DNA from 3 places in the Shimazuella sp. NTD248 genome. Region 1 is predicted to be linked to each of the others. Evidence: riboswitches for the same ligand, from Rfam matches in the RefSeq annotation. Region 1 holds a riboswitch; each other region holds the start of a gene.
The links. Region 1 has a riboswitch for S-adenosylmethionine ahead of AC5WOE_RS13955 (hypothetical protein). Riboswitches for the same ligand answer to the same signal wherever they lie in the genome.
Positions count from the first base shown of each region.

Region 2: it holds a riboswitch for S-adenosylmethionine, as region 1 does, so the genes downstream of both, AC5WOE_RS10170 (homocysteine synthase) here and AC5WOE_RS13955 (hypothetical protein) in region 1, are expected to answer to the same signal.
Region 3: it holds a riboswitch for S-adenosylmethionine, as region 1 does, so the genes downstream of both, AC5WOE_RS08525 (aminotransferase class I/II-fold pyridoxal phosphate-dependent enzyme) here and AC5WOE_RS13955 (hypothetical protein) in region 1, are expected to answer to the same signal.

Region 1 covers NZ_JCAJZT010000005.1:352,446-355,728, forward strand. The annotation lists gene AC5WOE_RS13950 (stage V sporulation protein D) at 1-927, opposite strand, end outside; gene AC5WOE_RS13955 (hypothetical protein) at 1,286-1,585, opposite strand; SAM riboswitch class I at 1,651-1,758, opposite strand; gene AC5WOE_RS13960 (hypothetical protein) at 1,829-2,044, opposite strand; gene AC5WOE_RS13965 (phosphotransferase) at 2,159-3,091, opposite strand; gene AC5WOE_RS13970 (LysM peptidoglycan-binding domain-containing protein) at 3,108-3,283, opposite strand, start outside.
Region 2 covers NZ_JCAJZT010000004.1:110,632-113,914, forward strand. The annotation lists gene AC5WOE_RS10160 (sporulation protein) at 1-53, opposite strand, end outside; gene AC5WOE_RS10165 (cation:proton antiporter) at 364-1,605, shown strand; SAM riboswitch class I at 1,668-1,775, shown strand; gene AC5WOE_RS10170 (homocysteine synthase) at 1,853-3,133, shown strand.
Region 3 covers NZ_JCAJZT010000003.1:253,615-256,897, forward strand. The annotation lists gene AC5WOE_RS08520 (P-loop nucleotide/nucleoside kinase family protein) at 1-274, opposite strand, end outside; gene AC5WOE_RS08525 (aminotransferase class I/II-fold pyridoxal phosphate-dependent enzyme) at 418-1,578, opposite strand; SAM riboswitch class I at 1,710-1,817, opposite strand; SAM riboswitch class I at 2,157-2,267, shown strand; gene metH (methionine synthase) at 2,343-3,283, shown strand, end outside.

The sequences.
Region 1 (3,283 bases):
TTTCTTCTCTTGCAGAGCGGCTGCTAAGGTAATAATTTTAAATGTCGAACCCGGCTCATACGTTTTCCATATTGGCAGATTGCGGTTGTAGATCAATGGGTCTGTTGTTCTATATTGATCTGGCCGATAAGTGGGGCGACTGCTCATCCCCAGTATTTCTCCTGTTTTGGGGTCCATCGCAATGGCGATCACATTTTCTGGATGATACTGCGCCATTGCTTGATCCAATTCTCGTTCGATGATTTGTTGAATATTTAGATCAATTGTAAGCTTTAAATCCATCCCGTCTTTTGGCGGTGTGAAGCGATCTACCCCTCCTGGCAACTTTTCTCCACGTGCATTGGCACTAAACGAAATATATCCCGGGGTACCTTGTAATTGCTTGTTGTACTCCAATTCCAATCCTGCTAACCCTTGATTATCAATTCCAGTAAAGCCAAGGATGTGGGAAGCTAAACTTTGATAAGGGTAATAACGTTTGCTATCTTCTGTAACTACTACCCCTGGTAATTGTAACCCCTGAATCTCTTCTGCCTTTGCTTCTGATATTTTTCTCCCATAGGGATTAATCCGAACGATAAGCTGTCTTTTCTTTACAAACGGCAAAATCTTTTCTTCTGGCACACCTAATATTTTTGCTAGTTTATAAGCTGTTCCATCTTTATCCTTGATCTGAGCTGGTACGACCATCACCGAAGGCGAACTGATATTATACGCAATCAATTCCCCATTGCGATCCAAGATGCGTCCACGCTTTGACGCAAAGGGAATATCCCTGCCCCAAAGATTTTCCGCTTTCCCTGTCAACCAAGGCCCTTGTACCAACTGCACAAAAGTAAGACGACCGAGCAACGCGATCAGTACAAACAGTGCAATTGAAAATATAATGAATAAGCGTTTTTTGTGCGTAACCAATAGCGCTTTCACGTCTCTTCATCCTTTTCCACTATCCTTTATTTCAATTTATGTGGACAAAGGGTAAAAAAGAATCATCATTTCTATGATTTAGGGATTTCCTATCAAACTTGCTCAACGGAATGTTATATTCAAAGACTCAAACGTAAAAAATCCCACATCTTCGTCTATTGAGTGAGATGTGGAACATACTGGTCGTTTGAGGTAATTAGGAGGCTATTCTTTTTTAAGTAAAGGGAAGTACGAATGTCAGAAAATGAAACAAACACTCCACATCTTCACATAAAAAACGAGGTTTCCCTCGTATGTATTATCTATTTCATTTTCATCTTGTTTTTGACTTCAGCTGTTTCACAACCATATTTCTCTATTACCAAAAAGAACGAATTTTTCGGGACAAGGTAATACGTTCCATTTTTAAACTCCATACTTTCTCCCATAGTTGTTCCTGTTCAAAAGCATCCGATGCACTTCTTAGTTGTTGATAACTTAACAACAACTGCGTATTTATAGCATCGAATTGTGCCCATAAATGATAGAGAAATAAATCTTTGTCTGTGAAATTCAGTTTTTGTAAAATTTCAGCTTGCCATTCTTGATCGCCGATTTCTTTTGCATATAAATACAAGTCTAAATAATCGTTTATCCAAGTTTCTTTTAACTGAATCATGATTTTACCTCCCTAACAAATGAAAAACCTCTTTAAGAAGAGGTTTTCTAGTTAGAAAGGTCCTCCTCTTATCTTTCAGAGTTTCTACTCTGTTGGATTTAGCACCATACAGTCTGTTGACTGAGGTTGCTGAGGTTTCATAGGGCCAATCCCTCCACCTCTCTTGATAAGAGATCCTTCGATTTTTTTCGTTTTGGTTGATTTGTTGTTGATTATATATGTAATTATTTTAATTGTAAATAACTACATCGATTTTTCTTTCATTGTTCGCATCATACTCATCATTTTTGTCATCATTTCATCTGACTCTTGCATTTTGTTCATCATCATATCCATGTCCATTTCTGGTATCGTGTTCATTTCTTGCATTTTGTTCATCATCATGGTCATCATTCTCATTTTTCCCATCATATCCTCCATCATGACCATCATCATCATATTCATACACATTTTATCCATACTATAATCCTCCGATTTTAGATACTTCAAATCATTACCTATGTTTTCCATAATGTTTGAATATATACTAGCCCGTCCTCTTGGCATAAAAAAACGAGGTTTCCCTCGTTAGGATTATCGATTTCGTTTTGGTTTGGACCTTGACTTCTTCTTTGCCGGCCATAGTTTTTTGATTAGTTTTTGACATTCTTGGATATGGGCATATTCACTTGAAACGTCTACTAATTCTTCTTGTCTGTCTACCGCACGAACCAATCGTTCGGGATAGGAGAGAAAGACAGCTAGAAGTCTTTTTTCTTTCGGCAATAGTTTATTTTCTTGTTCATAGGCTGCTAGTATTTCTGCGGGAGATTCCTCTGGATATCGATGTATTAAAGTAGCAAGGTCTTTTATGGGTGTATCTAGCGCAGCATGGTCAAAATCGATCCAGTACAATCCTTCCTCACTTGTGAGTACATTAGAAGGATGAACCCGACCATGACATATCGTGTATCTCGGGGCAATTCCTTTTTCCACTTGAAGATAACGATCGATTCCTTGGATAGCAAACGTAAATCCATTTTGGGAGAGCTGAGCAGATTGTTCGGATATTTTTGCTTCTCCTTCTTCTAACGTCTCTTGCCAACTAGATACTTGTGTCTTTCGCTGTTCCCAAGACTCTTTTAGATCTGGATCGATGACTTGGTGCAACTTGGGAAACTGTGCTGCTATAGGTTCTGCTAAACGATGAAAGCGCCCTAAGGATGATGCCAGCTCTGTTGCCGATACATGATCATCAGCAGGCTCTTGCCATGGAGTGGCATACCACTGGCTTCCATAAGCAGAAACGACTATTTCTCCATCCTCTGTAGGAACCCACGGAAGCAGATGAGGATATCCAGCTGTGCGAACTTGTTCTAACATGCGGTGCAGTACATACAGTTTTTCTCTCGGTGCATGACTTTCTTTCAGCGCATATTTTTGGTCTCCATCCGCAACCTCCCATACTCCAGCCCGATGTTGCACCGAAGAAGGGTCCCATCCAAATGCATGAATCACTTCCCACATCGAAAGCCCTCCTTCCCTAGCTCCGCTTCACCGGAATTTTTACGATTTGACCTTCCACTAAACGATCTGTTGGGAACTGATTCGTTCTAATAATCGCATTACAAGAAACATCATACTTGGCAGCTAATGTATCGATCGTCTCGTCTTTTTGGACAATAACCATTTTTAAGGAAGTAAACGATTCTTCTCTAT
Region 2 (3,283 bases), on a different contig from region 1:
AGGTCAATCTTTGCTGCTCCCATTCCCATAGATGCAAGTACGGTTTCAAACAACTTTTCGTCCTCCCAAAAACATATCTTTTTTCCTATCATACCATGCAAGATGTACTTCGAGTAGGGGGAAGCATGGCAAAAGCATATAGGAAAACGATAGCTGTTTAAGATAGTGCTGTAGGTTTCCTTAGTAAGTTATATTCATTATGAAAAGATATATTCATGGTGATAGCTCTAACTATTTATTTATGAAACAAACCTAAATGGACATAAAAATGTTATTATTATTCTGGGACATTGGAAAATTAGGAACAATCAAGTTTCGCCCAAGTGCTGTTATCATCCTTGAATAAGACAGGTAGGAATGTGGATGCTTTTTAAATTTCTATTAAGCTTATTAATCATTGTTGTTGTTGCTCAGTTATTTGGTGCTTTGGCTGCTCGTATTGGTCAACCAAAAGTTGTCGGGGAGATGATTGGAGGACTGATACTAGGACCCTCTGTATTAGGTCTTTTGTTTCCAAGTTTTCAAGAATGGTTGTTCAATAAAAATATCAAAGATCAGTTATATATCCTCAGTCAGTTTGGGATATCTTTGTATATGTTTCTTGTAGGGATTCATGCAAATGACGAAAAGCTAGAAGAGGAGAAATTAATAAAAAACGCTGTTCTCCTTGCTCTTGTAGGTATTATACCGGCATTTCTTATGTTGTTTCTGTTAAGTTGGTATGTATACCCATCGATAGGACCAAAATTTACAACACAATTAGTTTATTCGCTGTTTATGGCAGCCAGCATTTCTGTGACAGCTTTTCCTGTACTTGTCCGGATTTTGGATCAGCATAAGTTGATCAAAACAAATTTGGGGAGATTTGTAATATTTGGCGCGAGTATAGAAGATATCATCGCATGGATGATGTTACCAATCATTTTGTCTATTGCTGCTCTTAATTTATCTTTCAGCAGTGTTAGTATATTTCTGTATTTGAGTCTTTATCTTGTAGTCATGTTTTTTGTGATCAGACCTCTTTTAAAGTTTTTGATCCAAAAGTTTCCTACCCTCCAAAATGAATTTTTCGCAATATTTCTCATTTTGTTTTTAGGCAGCAGTTTGATCACTGAAAAAATGGGACTGCATGCTATTTTTGGAGGTTTTATAGCAGGACTAATTATACCTAGATTAGACCCTGTCACAAAAGATCTCAATGTGAAGATTTCCGATTTTGTTAATACTCTTTTGGTTCCTATTTACTTTGTAAGTTCGGGTTTTAATATCGATTTGCGTTCTTTTACAAACAGTTATCATATCGGGATCATTCTCCTGTTTATTGGTGTAGCATTTATTTGCAAATACTTTACCTGCTTGTTCTTCGCAAAAGGGATAGGATATAGTTGGGGGGAATCAAGTGCCATCGGGGCTTTGATGAATGCTCGTGGGTTGATGATACTCGTGTTTGCAAACATTGGTTTAACCAGTAAATTAATTTCTGCCAATGATTACTGTATTTTATTTCTCATTGCGATTATCACTACGGCTATAACGTCCCCTTTATTAAAATGGTCATTGGGAAAGCAATACAATATGGAAAAGATAGGACAGGAAGAGTATTGACGGTTGCCGCAAAATTCAATATAATCGAGTAAACCGAGTGTTGAACTATATATTTTTAATATCTCTTATCCAGAGAGGCGGAGGGACTGGCCCGATGATGCCCGGCAACCCTAGTGATTCACTAGAAGGTGCCAATTCCTGTAGAGACAAACGTCTCTAACAGATAAGATGAGGAATTTAGAAACCCAAAGCCTCTTCTGGATAAGAAAGAGGCTTTTTTTGTGCGATAAAAAAGGGGGAATTATCATTGAGTACATTTCGACCTGAGACGATTACTGTTCATGGGGGTCAGGCACCAGACCCTGCTACCAATGCAAGAGCCGTTCCTATTTATCAAACAACTTCGTATGTATTTGACGATACACAGCATGCTGCTGATTTATTTGCGTTAAAAGAATTTGGAAATATATATACTCGGATTATGAATCCTACAACGGATATTTTAGAAAAAAGAGTTGCTGAGCTGGAAGGTGGTGTTGGAGCACTTGCAACTAGTTCAGGTCAAGCTGCGATTACGTATTCGATTTTAAATATCGCCAGAGCTGGAGATGAGATTGTAGCCTCAAGCAACCTTTATGGCGGCACCTATAATTTATTTCGGCACACGCTTCCTAAGCTGGGAATTCATGTGCATTTCGTAGATCAGACTAACCCAGATAACTTTCGCAAAGCGATAACAGATAAAACCAAAGCTGTGTTTGCAGAAATCATCGGGAACCCTCAATTAGATGTATTAGATGTAGAAGTAGTAGCCGATGTAGCGCATGAAGCAGGTATACCGCTGATTATTGACAACACGTTTGCCACACCTTATTTAAGTCGCCCATTTGATTTTGGAGCAGATATCATTGTTCATTCTGCAACCAAATTTATCGGAGGACATGGAACGAGTATTGGTGGAATTTTAGTAGACTCTGGAAAGTTTAATTGGAAAAATGGTAAGTTCCCTGATCTAACAGAACCAGACCCAAGTTACCATGGCGTTTCTTATACAGAAGCAGTAGGACCCCTTGCATATATTATTAAAGCACGTGTCCAGCTATTGCGAGATACAGGTGCCGCTATTTCTCCATTTAATGCATTTTTATTGCTGCAAGGGTTAGAAACCCTGCACCTGCGCATGGAACGACATAGTGAAAATGCGCTGAAAGTTGCCAAGTTTTTAGAAAATCACGACAGTATTACATGGGTAAATCACCCTGGGTTAGAAGGTCATCCCTCCTATGAAAAAGCGCAAAAATATTTAGCAAAAGGACAAGGAGCCATCTTTACGTTTGGCATCAAGGGCGGACGAGAAGCAGGAAAACGTTTGATTGAAAATCTATCTTTATTTTCTCATCTAGCCAATGTGGGTGATGCGAAGTCCCTTGTGATCCATCCAGCAAGTACGACACACCAACAGCTCACAGAGGATGAACAAAAAGCAGCTGGTGTTAACCCAGAACTTATTCGTTTGTCAGTTGGGATTGAATCTGTAGATGACATCATTGAGGATTTAGAACAAGCACTTGAAAAAAGCCAACAATAAATGTGCAAAAATAGATACCAAAAATCCCAAGCGAAGATATGCTTAGCTGTAGCGTCCTTTGTTGCTCTTTACAACAGACGCGGAAGACGTGCATATCAAGCGGATTTGGCACAAAATGTTTGTGAATTGGCTCATTAATAACAACAAATT
Region 3 (3,283 bases), on a different contig from region 1:
TTAGAGCCCAAATGCGACGCTTCTCTGCAATAGCTACTGCTTCTTCACACATGTCAAGCATCTCTACTGAGTTCGGAAACTCAATCGATACCCTTAGTACCTCAGACATATAACGGTACGCGCTTTTAAAGGGAATCTCGCAATTGTTTCTGAGATCATCCGGAAAATAAGCGTTACTGTTAGGCCTAAGCTTCCCTAGTCGCTGATCCAACAGAAACCGAATGGCAGTCTGTCGTATTATCTTATGCTCTTCTAGGCTAGCTACTCTCGTCATCTCTCCCTCTCTTCATAGAAATGCTGTATAGTGTAATTATATTAATATATCTTAATAAAAAACAGCAGGTTTAAACGTTAAAATTTACTTATAGCGAGAAAGACCATTGTATATAATGGTCTTTCATGTCAACACTTTTCTTTTTATCTCACAGCAGCAAAAGAAATTCTCGAATCCAACGCTTGGGACAGATCGTCCATAAGGTCTTCTACGTTTTCCAAGCCTACGGAAAAACGGAGCAATCCATCTGTTATCCCATGTTTTAATCTAACTTCTTGTGGCATTGCCGCATGGGACATCAATGCAGGATAAGATAGAATACTTTCTACAGAACCTAAACTAACTGCAACGATAGGCAGTCGAATCTTTTGAAGTAGTTTCCTTACTTTTGTTCCACTTCCTACATCAAAAGATAATACTGCGCCATGACCACTAGCTTGTTTACATTGTATACGATGACCTTCATGTTCCTCTAAACCGGTATAATATACTTTCTCCACCTCTTTATGCTCTTGTAACCACACTGCTAACTTTTCTGCATTTTTGGAAGATATGTCCAACCTCGCTTGCAGGGTTTTCAATCCCCGTAGAATTAGCCATGAATCCTGCACTCCTAGTACTGCTCCAAACGCATTTTGAAGAGTCTTGATTTGATTTGCTAATTGTTCATCTCTTACCGCTACAAGTCCTGCCACCACATCACTATGTCCGCCCAAAAACTTCGTTGCGCTATGCACAACGATATCGAATCCAAATGCTAATGGACGCTGATAATAAGGTGTTAAAAATGTATTATCGACAATAGATAATAATTTATTTTCTTTTGCTACTTTTACTATCTCGCCTAGATCTGTTACTTTTAGGGTTGGATTGGAAGGAGTTTCGATATAGATTGCTTTCGTATTTGGACGAAGTGCTTGAGTGATAGCTTCTGTTCTGGTTGTATCGACAAAAGTACTGTCAATCCCAAATCGACTTAGCACTTGCGTTAAAATACGATACGTACCACCATAAACATCCTGCGAAACAATGATATGGTCTCCTTTGGACAATAACAGAAACACAGTAGATATTGCTGCCATTCCGGAAGCAAAAGCGAAGCCTCGACAACCACTCTCTAGCTTTGCAATGGTATCTTCCAATGCTTGGCGTGTTGGATTTCCACTTCGGGAATAATCGAATTGCCCCGGATTATCGATATCAAACTGATGGAAGGTAGAAGCTTGATAGATGGGGACACTTGAAGCCCCTGTCTGTGGATCTAACTCATTTCCATTATGCAATAACAATGTCTCTATTCTCATCCAAATCACTCCCCGTTTCGTTTTACTAGGCACGTATTCGTATAAACTACTGAAGTTCTTGTCCTATTTTTTTGCATCAAAAAACCTCTTCTCCTAAGAGAAGAGGCCAGTTTTATCCATCGTTTCCTCTTCCCTTATCTATCAGGAATATACTTCCTGCAGGAATTGGCACCTTATTGATTAAATCAATTGGTTGCCGGGCTTCATCGGGCCAGTCCCTCCGCCGCTCTCGATAAGAGAATTATCAAAATATTATTTTATTCAAGATTTGCACTAGTTATTTTTAGGTTATCCTACATCTGAATAGAAGTCAAACACGAAAACAAAATTATCCGATATTATTTTAAATTGGGGTTCTATACTGGTTGACACCAAATGTAAGTTAATATAACTCCTAAGCAAAAATAATTGCAACTTTTCATAGATTATTATATATTCATCCAAAAGAAAATCCTTAAATCCAAAAGCAAGTACTCGAAAATATCCTGTAACAAATAAACAATCTTCTTTTTCTCCTAACCTTGTAGTATAATCAATAATTGGGAGTAACAATATTAACCAAATACAAATGAATCTTTCTCTTATCAAGAGTGGTGGAGGGACTGGCCCGATGAAACCCGGCAACCAATTGATCTATGGATCAATATGGTGCCAATTCCTGCGGATTATTGGATTCCGCGAGATGAGAGTTGACGATACAATCGTTCACCTTTCATCTTACCCAGATGAAAGGTTTTTTTGATCTTACACAAAGGATGATAGCAATGAACAGAACACCCATTGAAGAGCGACTGAAAGAAAAAATACTTATCATTGATGGAGCGATGGGAACAATGCTTCAACGTGCTCAGTTAACCGCAAAAGATTTTGATGGTGAAGAATATGAAGGGTGTAATGAAATTTTAAATCTAACCCGTCCGGATGTAATTCTTAATATTCACAAATCATATTTAGATGCTGGTGCCGATATCATTGAAACCAATACATTTGGGGCAACTTCTGTTGTTTTAGCGGAGTATGATTTACAAAACCGAACAACAGAAATCAACCAAGCAGCAGCACGCATCGCTTGTACAGCGCGGGATCATTTTAGTACAACAAATCATCCTCGTTATGTAGCTGGCTCTATCGGTCCCACGACCAAAACCCTTACCGTGACAGGCGGAATTACTTTTCATGAGTTAGCCCACTCATACTACGAACAAGTTGAAGCACTTTTGATGGAAAACATTGATCTTCTTTTATTGGAAACCTCACAAGACACCTTGAATGTAAAGGCTGCTTGTATCGGAATGGAACGCGCTTTTAAAGCGAGTAAAAGACGTGTTCCGATTATTATCTCTGGAACAATAGAACCAATGGGTACCATGCTGGCTGGTCAAAATATTGAGGCTTTTTATTTGTCGATCGAACATCTAAATCCTCTTGCAATTGGATTAAACTGTGCAACAGGGCCAGAATTTATGAAAGATCATATCCGCACATTATCCACTCTTGCTACTTGCGCTGTCTCATGTTATCCAAATGCTGGTCTACCAGATGAAGATGGTAATTACTTGGAAACTCCATCGGCTCTGGCAAAAAAATTAAGCGAATTTGCTGCGGCTGGGTGGCTTAATCTAGTTGGTGGTTGTTGTGGCACGACACCTGAGCACATTCGTGCTATTGAACAAGCTGTTGCCGCCTTTCAGCCACGTACCCCTGC